Regions from separate parts of the Lysinibacillus phoenicis genome, predicted to be linked through region 2. Evidence: riboswitches for the same ligand, from Rfam matches in the RefSeq annotation. Region 2 holds a riboswitch; the other holds the start of a gene.
The links. Region 2 has a riboswitch for preQ1 ahead of ABC382_RS13115 (QueT transporter family protein). Riboswitches for the same ligand answer to the same signal wherever they lie in the genome.

Region 1 (4,432 bases), 480 kb from region 2:
GATCATATGCTTCTGCATAATCTGCATCAGGGAAATCCTTTTTATACATTGGAATCGTTGACATAATGTTTGTTCCAGGTGCACTTACATCTGGTTTAATATCAAAGTTTGGTGTAGATGGTCCACGGGAACTTGAATCGTTTACTTCATCTCCTAGTGTCTGTGTGGAAGTAAATTGACTAAAGCTAACTTTTCCAGTTCCGCCTGCTAATGCAGCTCGAATTGCATCGCCATCCGTTTGGGACATATCAAATGTTGGTAGAAAAGCAAATGAATCACCAAGGAATGTACCTGAAATATTAGGTGCATTTGTTCCACCAGCAAAGTTATGAATAATTGTTGCGACAGCTCCATTTGCCTTTGCGTTCGCAATTTTATCAACAAAGGCGATACTGCCACGAGAGATCAATGCCACTTTACCTTTTACATCGATTCCCTCAAAGTCCTTTACTTCCCCGTTTCCAGGGATAGCAACTAGGTCAAATTCTCCTTGAAGCTGTGTTGCTAAATCCCTTCCAAAAGTTGTTCCCATTAATGGGAGCTGTTTTGTTAAGTTGTAGTCACCAACTGTAACATTTACTTCCCCGTTATACTTTGTTTCAGGATTTGTTGTGTTACCGACAGCAATTCCTAAACGAGCGGTTGCAGGCGTGCCCATTGTTCCGCGATTTGGGCCGGAGTTCCCTGTCGCAATTACTCCGATTGTTCCAGCCATCATTGCATTGTTAATAGCAAATGAACCAGCATCCGTTTCAGAGTTAGCTCCCCCACCAAGAGAAAGGTTAATAACGTCCATTTTTTCTGTTACAGCGGTTTCAATTGCTTTAACAATACCAGATGTAGCTCCACTTCCATATGCACCAAGAACACGGTAAGCATAAAGGTCTACTTTTGGAGCAATTCCTTTAATACCAAATTTGTTTGCTCCGATTGCTGCAATGGTTCCAGCAACATGGGTACCGTGAGAAGTATAGAACGAGCTTCCTTTTTCATTAAATTCAGGTGTTCCGGCAGGACGCTCAGAAGGCAATGTTTCCGATGCATCGTCATCTGCTCGAGGCTTCGTGTAAGTTGATGAATTTGGAATAAAGTTTTTCCCCCCCTTGTAAATTCCAGCGAATTCAGGGTGATCTGCGTCAATACCAGTATCTAATACTGCTACTTTTATTCCTTGTCCTTCAATTCCTTCATTCCACAGCTGTTCGATCCCAAGGAAAGAAATACTTGTGTTCATTTGGGCCTCTAATTGATCTTCCTTAATAAGTTCCGATGATTTCATTGTATTATCTTCTGATGCGTAAACAATTGCATCAGGTTCGATTAATGTAATTCCTTCTATTGAAAGCAGTTTCGGGAGATCATTTGCTTTCACTGTTGCCGCAAAACCGTTTAAAACAGTATCAAATGTGTAGCCTTGAGTCATTTGAACATTTTTAGTAGCTAACTCTTTTTTTACTTTTGCTTGTTGAGCTTTTACATTTGAACGTACTTCATTTGCTCGCGTATTAGAGAACTTTTGGCCTTTCACCTGGCTCATTCCCTGCTCTAGTGCCACAGGCGTTTCAGATAAATGTACGATGACTGCAACTTCTTGATTGCCTGATACATTTTGTAAGCTTTCGTGAAGAGTTGGACCATCTTTAGACAAGCTTAGCTGTTCAGCGATAGCCGCCTTAAGTTGAAGTATACTTTCACTTTGACTATCCTGTTTAAATGGTTTAGATTCTTCAGCACTTGCGCTCGATAATGGAACCAATAGAAAAAGCACCATAACGAAAGCTATAATACTACTTAAAAACTTCATAAACGTAAACTTTTTCAAAACTCATTTCTCCCTCCACATTTAATTATCACACTAAACAGAAAAGTGTGATAATTCCAATTTATCACAGGAGTAGTAATTCGAATATCGGAATATTTGAATATACCAAAATATTGATAATAAGTATTAGTTTATCAATTATATTTTAATTCTATTTTCCTAGTAATGTAATTAAAAAATAGAACTTTAAAATGAGAAAGGACTTACAGAAATATATTCATTTTGTCAATTTAATTAGTAAAGCACAAATAGGAAAGATTTTTTTAAAATCTATTTGACGTTCTGTATTATTTTTTGTACGATATGGAAGAAAAGAATGTGCCCGGACTTGTACGGGAGAGGTTCATAGCTGATACCCTCTATAAAAAACTATGGAAACATGACATTATGCCATGTCCATATCGGACGTGGCTTTTTTATGTTTTTACTTATGTTTTAATAGAATGATTGGTAATGCCTCTCTTGAAAAGTGTTGGGAAACATTTTACAAGGAGGTTTTTTTATGTCTGGTCGAAGTCATGAAGAAGGACTAAAGGATTTAACATTGTTGGGTAACCAAGGTACACAATATTCATATGATTATGCACCTGAAGTTTTGGAAGCAGTAGATAATCTTCATTCCAATCGAGATTATTTCGTTAAGTTTAATTGTCCAGAGTTCACTAGTTTATGTCCGCTTACAAATCAGCCTGATTTTGCAACGATGTATATCTCGTATATCCCTGATAAAAAAATTGTTGAGAGTAAATCACTAAAATTGTATTTATTCAGTTTTAGAAATCACGGAGATTTCCATGAGGATTGCGTTAATATCATTATGAATGATTTAATTACATTACTTGACCCAAGATATATAGAGGTTTGGGGGAAATTTACTCCACGAGGTGGTATCTCGATCGATCCATGGTGTAACTATGGGAAGCCAGGAACTAAATACGAAGAAATAGCCAATTATCGTTTAATGAATCACGATCTTAACCCAGAAAAAATTGATAATCGATAAGTGAAGCAAGAAAGAGGTTTTTAGCTACCCTCTTAAAAAAACTAAGAAGAAAGCAGCACTTTTTCTTAGAGTGCTGTTTTTTCGATATAAGGGAGTCTTTATGGATGAAAAAGGAAAAAGCGATTGTTGTATTTAGTGGAGGTCAGGACAGCACAACATGTTTGTTCTGGGCAAAAGAACGTTTTAAAGAGATTGAGGCAGTAACTTTTGATTATGGTCAAAGGCATCGTCTGGAAATTGAATGTGCGAAGGTGATAACAGAGGAGCTTGGTGTCAAGCATCACATTCTGGATATGTCACTCCTGAATCAGCTTGCCCCGAATGCATTGACACGACAAGACATAGAGGTGAAGGACGGAGAAAATGGTGAGCTTCCATCAACTTTTGTGCCTGGTCGAAATCTACTTTTTCTTTCATTTGCTGGTGTTTTAGCGAGCCAAGTGGGAGCAAAGCATATTGTAACGGGTGTGTGTGAAACAGACTTTAGCGGATATCCGGATTGCCGAGATATTTTTATTAAATCCTTGAATGTAACGTTAAATTTATCTATGAATGATTCTTTTGTCATTGATACACCGTTGATGTGGCTGAATAAGGCACAGACTTGGGAGCTTGCTGATCAGCTTGGGGCGCTTGAGTTTGTTCGAGAAAGAACGTTAACTTGCTATAACGGTGTCATAGCAGATGGCTGTGGTGAATGCCCAGCGTGTAACCTGCGAAAAAAAGGGCTTGATGAGTATTTGAGTTATAGGAAGGAGTTTTAAGACATGTCAGATTATAAAATCGTCGAGAGGCTCCAAAAAATAGATGAGGATATTCAAAGAAATCAATTGAAATACCATGCAAAGCGTGTTCTCGTAAGCAAAGAATTTACCTTCGATGCTGCTCATCATTTACATCATTATGAGGGGAAATGTAAAAATCTGCACGGTCATACCTATCGTGTCATATTAGGACTGAGTGGCTACACAGATGAACGTGGTTTGATGATTGATTTTGGCGATATAAAAGAGATATGGAAACAAAAAATAGAGATTCATTTGGATCACCGTTATTTAAATGAAACACTTCCACCTATGAATACGACGGCAGAGAACATTGTTGTTTGGATTTACGAAAAGCTGACTGAGGCCTTGCTTGATGAAGGATATAACGGTGCGTGTGTAGAGTTTATCAGGCTTTACGAAACTCCTACAAGCTATGCAGAAGCAAGACGGGAGTGGATGGAAGTTGAGTAAAGTACCTATTATCGAAATTTTTGGACCAACAATTCAAGGTGAGGGAATGGTAGTTGGCCAGAAGACGATGTTTGTAAGAACTGCAGGTTGTGATTATTCTTGTTCCTGGTGTGATTCATCATTTACGTGGGATGGTAGCAGAAAGCATCTTATTGTCCAAATGACAGCAGAAGAGATTTGGTCTGAATTAAAACGTCTTGGTGGCAGTGGATTTTCATTTGTTACGATTTCGGGCGGTAATCCTGCACTCTATCCAAATTTGCAAGAGCTCATTGCGATTTTAAAAGAAAACAACATAAAGGTTAGTGTGGAAACGCAAGGAAGTAGATGGCAAAAATGGATGTATGAGATTGATGAGCTGACAATTTC
Region 2 (4,432 bases):
AATAAGCTAGTTCATCGTAATGCTTTTAATATTACAGCAATGAGCTTTGAACCGTCGCAAATTGCAGCTGAAATCAAGAAACACTTACCGAATTTCACAATGGACTATCAGGTGGACCCAGTGCGTCAGGCTATAGCAGATAGCTGGCCAAACTCTTTAAATATAGAAGCAGCCCAAAAAGAATGGGGCTTTAAAGCAGAGTATGATTTAGCTAAAATGACAGTTGATATGTTAGAAAAACTGAAAATTAAGCTGCATAAAAAGGCAATTTCATAATAGTGTAAGCTACAGTGTTTTAGAGGTAAATCCTAATGGCAAATAATATTACAGAAATTTACTAAAATAAAGTAAAAAGAGCGATGTCCCAAAAAGGGAGATCGCTCTTTTACAATACTATTTTGTTAACATATGGAAAACTTGTTCAACGTCTTTATCACCACGACCTGAGATATTAATAATAATGCTTTCCTCAGATGGTAAAGTTGGTGCTAATTTTAGAGCATATGCAACTGCATGTGAGCTTTCAAGGGCAGGAATAATACCTTCGACCTTTGAAAGTACTTGAAACGCCTCTAGAACTTCTTCGTTTGTAACAGTTACATACTCCGCACGGCCAATTGTTTTCAAATGACTATGTTCTGGACCTGCTCCAGGGTAATCTAGACCAGCTGCAATTGAATATGTTGGTAGGGGATTTCCTTCATCATCTTGTAACACTAAACATTTGAAGCCATGTAGCTCCCCAGGCGTCCCTTCGTTTAATGTAGCAGCTTGATCGGGTTCGATTCCAATAAGACGAACGCTTTCATCTGCAATATAATCAGCAAATGCTCCAATGGCATTACTACCACCGCCGACACAGGCAAGGACGGCTGTTGGAAGCTTTCCTTCCTTTGCTAAAATTTGCTCACGACTTTCACGGCTAATGACAGATTGAAAATGTTTAACCATTGAAGGGAAAGGATGTGGTCCAACTGCTGAGCCTAATAAATAGAATGTTGTTTCATAGTTTTCTACTAAATCAGCGAACGCTTCATCAACAGCATCTTTTAAGCGACCTTGCCCTTTATCAACAGCTACTACTTTCGCACCAAGAAGCTCCATACGAAATACATTTAATGCCTGACGTTTTGTATCCTCCAAGCCCATATAAATGGTGCAATCAATCCCGAACATGGCACAAGCAGTTGCCGTTGCTACACCATGTTGTCCAGCGCCTGTTTCGGCAATAACGCGATTTGCTCCCATACGTTTAGCTAGTAAAATCTGGCCTAATACATTATTGATTTTATGTGAGCCTGTATGGTTAAGATCTTCACGTTTTAAATAAATTTTTGCGCCACCTAATTGCTTTGTTAAATTTTCTGCAAAGTAAAGAGGGGATTTACGTCCAACGTATTCACGGAAATAGTAATCCAATTCTTTCTTAAAGTCTTCATCATCTTTATACTTTTGGAAATTCTCGTCTAAAATAGTTAATACATTTTGAAGCTCCTCTGGAACAAAGCTTCCTCCAAATTCACCAAAATAACCTTTTTTCTCTACTACTGTACTCATCTTTACTCGACTCCTCTATACTATTTTTCCATAAAAAAAAGCCACTCCAATCCTCATAAAAAGGACGAGTAACCGTGGTGCCACCTTGATTCGCATTTTTGCGCGCTCTTCTACTCCGATAACGGGGAGTGGGTCGGCCTTACATTTGGATAAGGCTGCTCTGAAGTCCATTCACAAGTACATACTACTGGTTTGCACCTACCACCAGCTCTCTTGAAGTTACAGTGCTTGCTACTACTCTTCTTCCTTGCATTTATTAGAAAGAATTGTAGAATATTTTCAGAATAGTGTCAAGAAAAAAAGACGAATCCTAAGACTCGTCTGTTAAATCAAATTTTTAAAGTGAAGACGTTTATTTAGTCCATACATAATAGGTGCACCAACTGCTAACACAACAAACTCACCAGCAGCCACTGTTAGCCAAGTCCAGAAGAATGGAAGCTCTAAGGCTAAGTTTAGTTCAAAGGCAATGATAAACATAGTGCATGTAAATAAAAATGTATTAATAATTAAACGTGCCCAAATATTTTTGACAAATTTACAGATTAAAATGAACAGTCCAAGTGTGATCATAGAATGACCAACACCAAACACTAAATCGTAAATGCCAAGTGGTGAAAAAAGATTGGAGATCAATACTCCAATAATGATCCCTACGGCAAAGCGTGGATTAAAGGCCACTAGATGGTTAAAAATCTCGGATACGCGGAACTGTACTTCTGTAAAACCAAATGGTGCAACAAGCATTGTCACAGCAATATATAAAGCTGCAATAATACCACTTGCTGCTAAAAATTTTATCTTCATATTCATTTCTCCTTAGTTTTTTTTCGTGGGATGGTTACGAACCACGGTGCTTTCACACAAGTAAACATTTTATTATAGATATCTAGTAGAAGTCAAATGTCAGACTTTGTCCACAATGACCTAGCGTCGCAAAATTGTCATAAATATTTTTTACTATGTTAAAAAAGAAAACGAATAACTAAAACAGCGTAGTTTAGCGGTTTAAAGCGCCAAATTGAATGATTAGCTAAAATATTTTGTTAAATTTAAAAGTCAGAACATTCATAATGTTGTTGACGAGGCTCAATAATAACGATAATATAGCGATACATTCACACTTTGTTTGGATAAAGTGCGATAGATATTTTAGTTATTAATCGGGGGGATTATTTGTGAAGGGCAATGTAAAAAAGCTGTCATTCCTTCTATTTGGATTAGTGTTACTTCTTGCTGCCTGTGGTAGTGGTGGTTCTAGTTCAACGGATTCAAAAGGGAATGAATCAAACAACGCAAGTGAGAGCGGAAATGCAGATGATAAAACATATAAAATCGGCATTACTCAAATTGTTGAACATCCATCTTTAAATGCAGCAACAGAAGGCTTTAAAAAGGCAATTGAAGATGCTGGATTAAAAGTTGAATATGATTCACAAATTGCACAAGGAGATAACAGTCTTAACACAACGATTGCTAACAATCTAGTGAGTGCAAACGTAGATTTAATTTTTGCTAACTCTACACCTTCTGCTCAAGCAGCTGCTACAGCTACAAGTGATATTCCAATCATCTTCACTTCTGTAACAGATGCTGTTGGTGCACAGTTAATTGAATCAATGGAGAAACCAGGAAAAAATGTTACAGGTACAATCGATTTACATCCTGAAACGATTTCTAAAACAGTAGCATTTCTAAAAGAGCTTGGCGCAAAGAATGTGGGTATGGTCTACAATGCTGGTGAGCAAAACTCTGTAGCACAAGTTTCAGAAGTGAAAAAAGTTATGGGTGAGCAGGGCTTAACGGTTGTAGAAGCTTCGGCATCCACTTCAGCAGATGTGAAACAAGCAACAGAATCGTTAATTGGTAAAGTAGATGCTTTCTATATTATTACTGATAACACAGTGGTTTCTGCGTTAGAATCTGTTATTGATGTTGCTAACACAAATAAATTACCACTTATCGTAGGAGAGCTAGACTCTGTTGCACGAGGCGGTTTAGCTGCTTATGGTTTCGAATATTTTGATATTGGCTATGAAGCTGGACAAATGGCTGTGAAAATTTTAAAAGGTGAAGCTACACCTGCTGATACACCAGCACAATATCCACAAAATTTAAAACTACTAATCAATAAAAAGGTAGCGGATGATTTAGAAATTGAAATTAAAGATTCTTGGGGTGCAGAACTTCTAGAAAAGTAAAACGAAGCGGGGGAGAACTATCCCCGCTTTATCTTCATTTATAAGCGGTATAAATAAAAAAGAGATTTAGGAGATGATTCAACGATGTTTTTAGCATTATTTGGCGCAGTGGAGCAAGGAATCATCTATGCAATTATGGCACTTGGTGTATATTTAACATTTCGGGTGTTAGATTTTCCGGATTTAACGGTTGATGGAAGCTTTGTAACAGGGGCGGCAACTGCAGCAACAATGGTCTTGCTTGGCTACCACCCAATCTTAGCGACTTTAGTGGCAATTGTTGCTGGATTTATTGCTGGATGTATGACAGGAATTCTCCACACGAAAGGGAAGATTAATCCGCTATTATCAGGGATATTAATGATGATTGCATTGTACTCAATAAACCTACGTATTATGGGGTTAACTGCAGAAAATACGATAGGTCGCCCGAATATTCCACTGCTAAATTCAGAAACGATATTTTCAAAGTTTCAAACATTTTGGAGTAATTTAGGGATCGATGATGCTCTTAATAACCTATTAAAAGGCATGGGATTTCAGCATGTACCAGGTACATGGAGTGTGCTGATTGTCGTATTAATCATCACGATTTTAATTAAATTATTAGCAGACTGGTTCTTAAAGACTGAGGTAGGGCTTGCTATTCGAGCAACTGGTGATAATAAACGAAT

Region 1: linked by a shared signal. The riboswitch ahead of queF (preQ(1) synthase) and the one ahead of ABC382_RS13115 (QueT transporter family protein) in region 2 are both predicted to bind preQ1.

The regions. Positions count from the first base shown of each region.
Region 1 covers NZ_JBDFMP010000002.1:2,810,677-2,815,108, forward strand. The annotation lists gene ABC382_RS15440 (S8 family serine peptidase) at 1-1,822, opposite strand, end outside; PreQ1 riboswitch class I at 2,155-2,201, shown strand; gene queF (preQ(1) synthase) at 2,325-2,825, shown strand; gene queC (7-cyano-7-deazaguanine synthase QueC) at 2,930-3,589, shown strand; gene queD (6-carboxytetrahydropterin synthase QueD) at 3,593-4,063, shown strand; gene queE (7-carboxy-7-deazaguanine synthase QueE) at 4,056-4,432, shown strand, end outside.
Region 2 covers NZ_JBDFMP010000002.1:2,327,459-2,331,890, reverse strand. The annotation lists gene ABC382_RS13125 (L-threonine 3-dehydrogenase) at 1-276, shown strand, start outside; gene trpB (tryptophan synthase subunit beta) at 394-1,557, opposite strand; T-box leader at 1,615-1,814, opposite strand; gene ABC382_RS13115 (QueT transporter family protein) at 1,882-2,364, opposite strand; PreQ1 riboswitch class I at 2,371-2,415, opposite strand; gene ABC382_RS13110 (ABC transporter substrate-binding protein) at 2,736-3,758, shown strand; gene ABC382_RS13105 (ABC transporter permease) at 3,843-4,432, shown strand, end outside.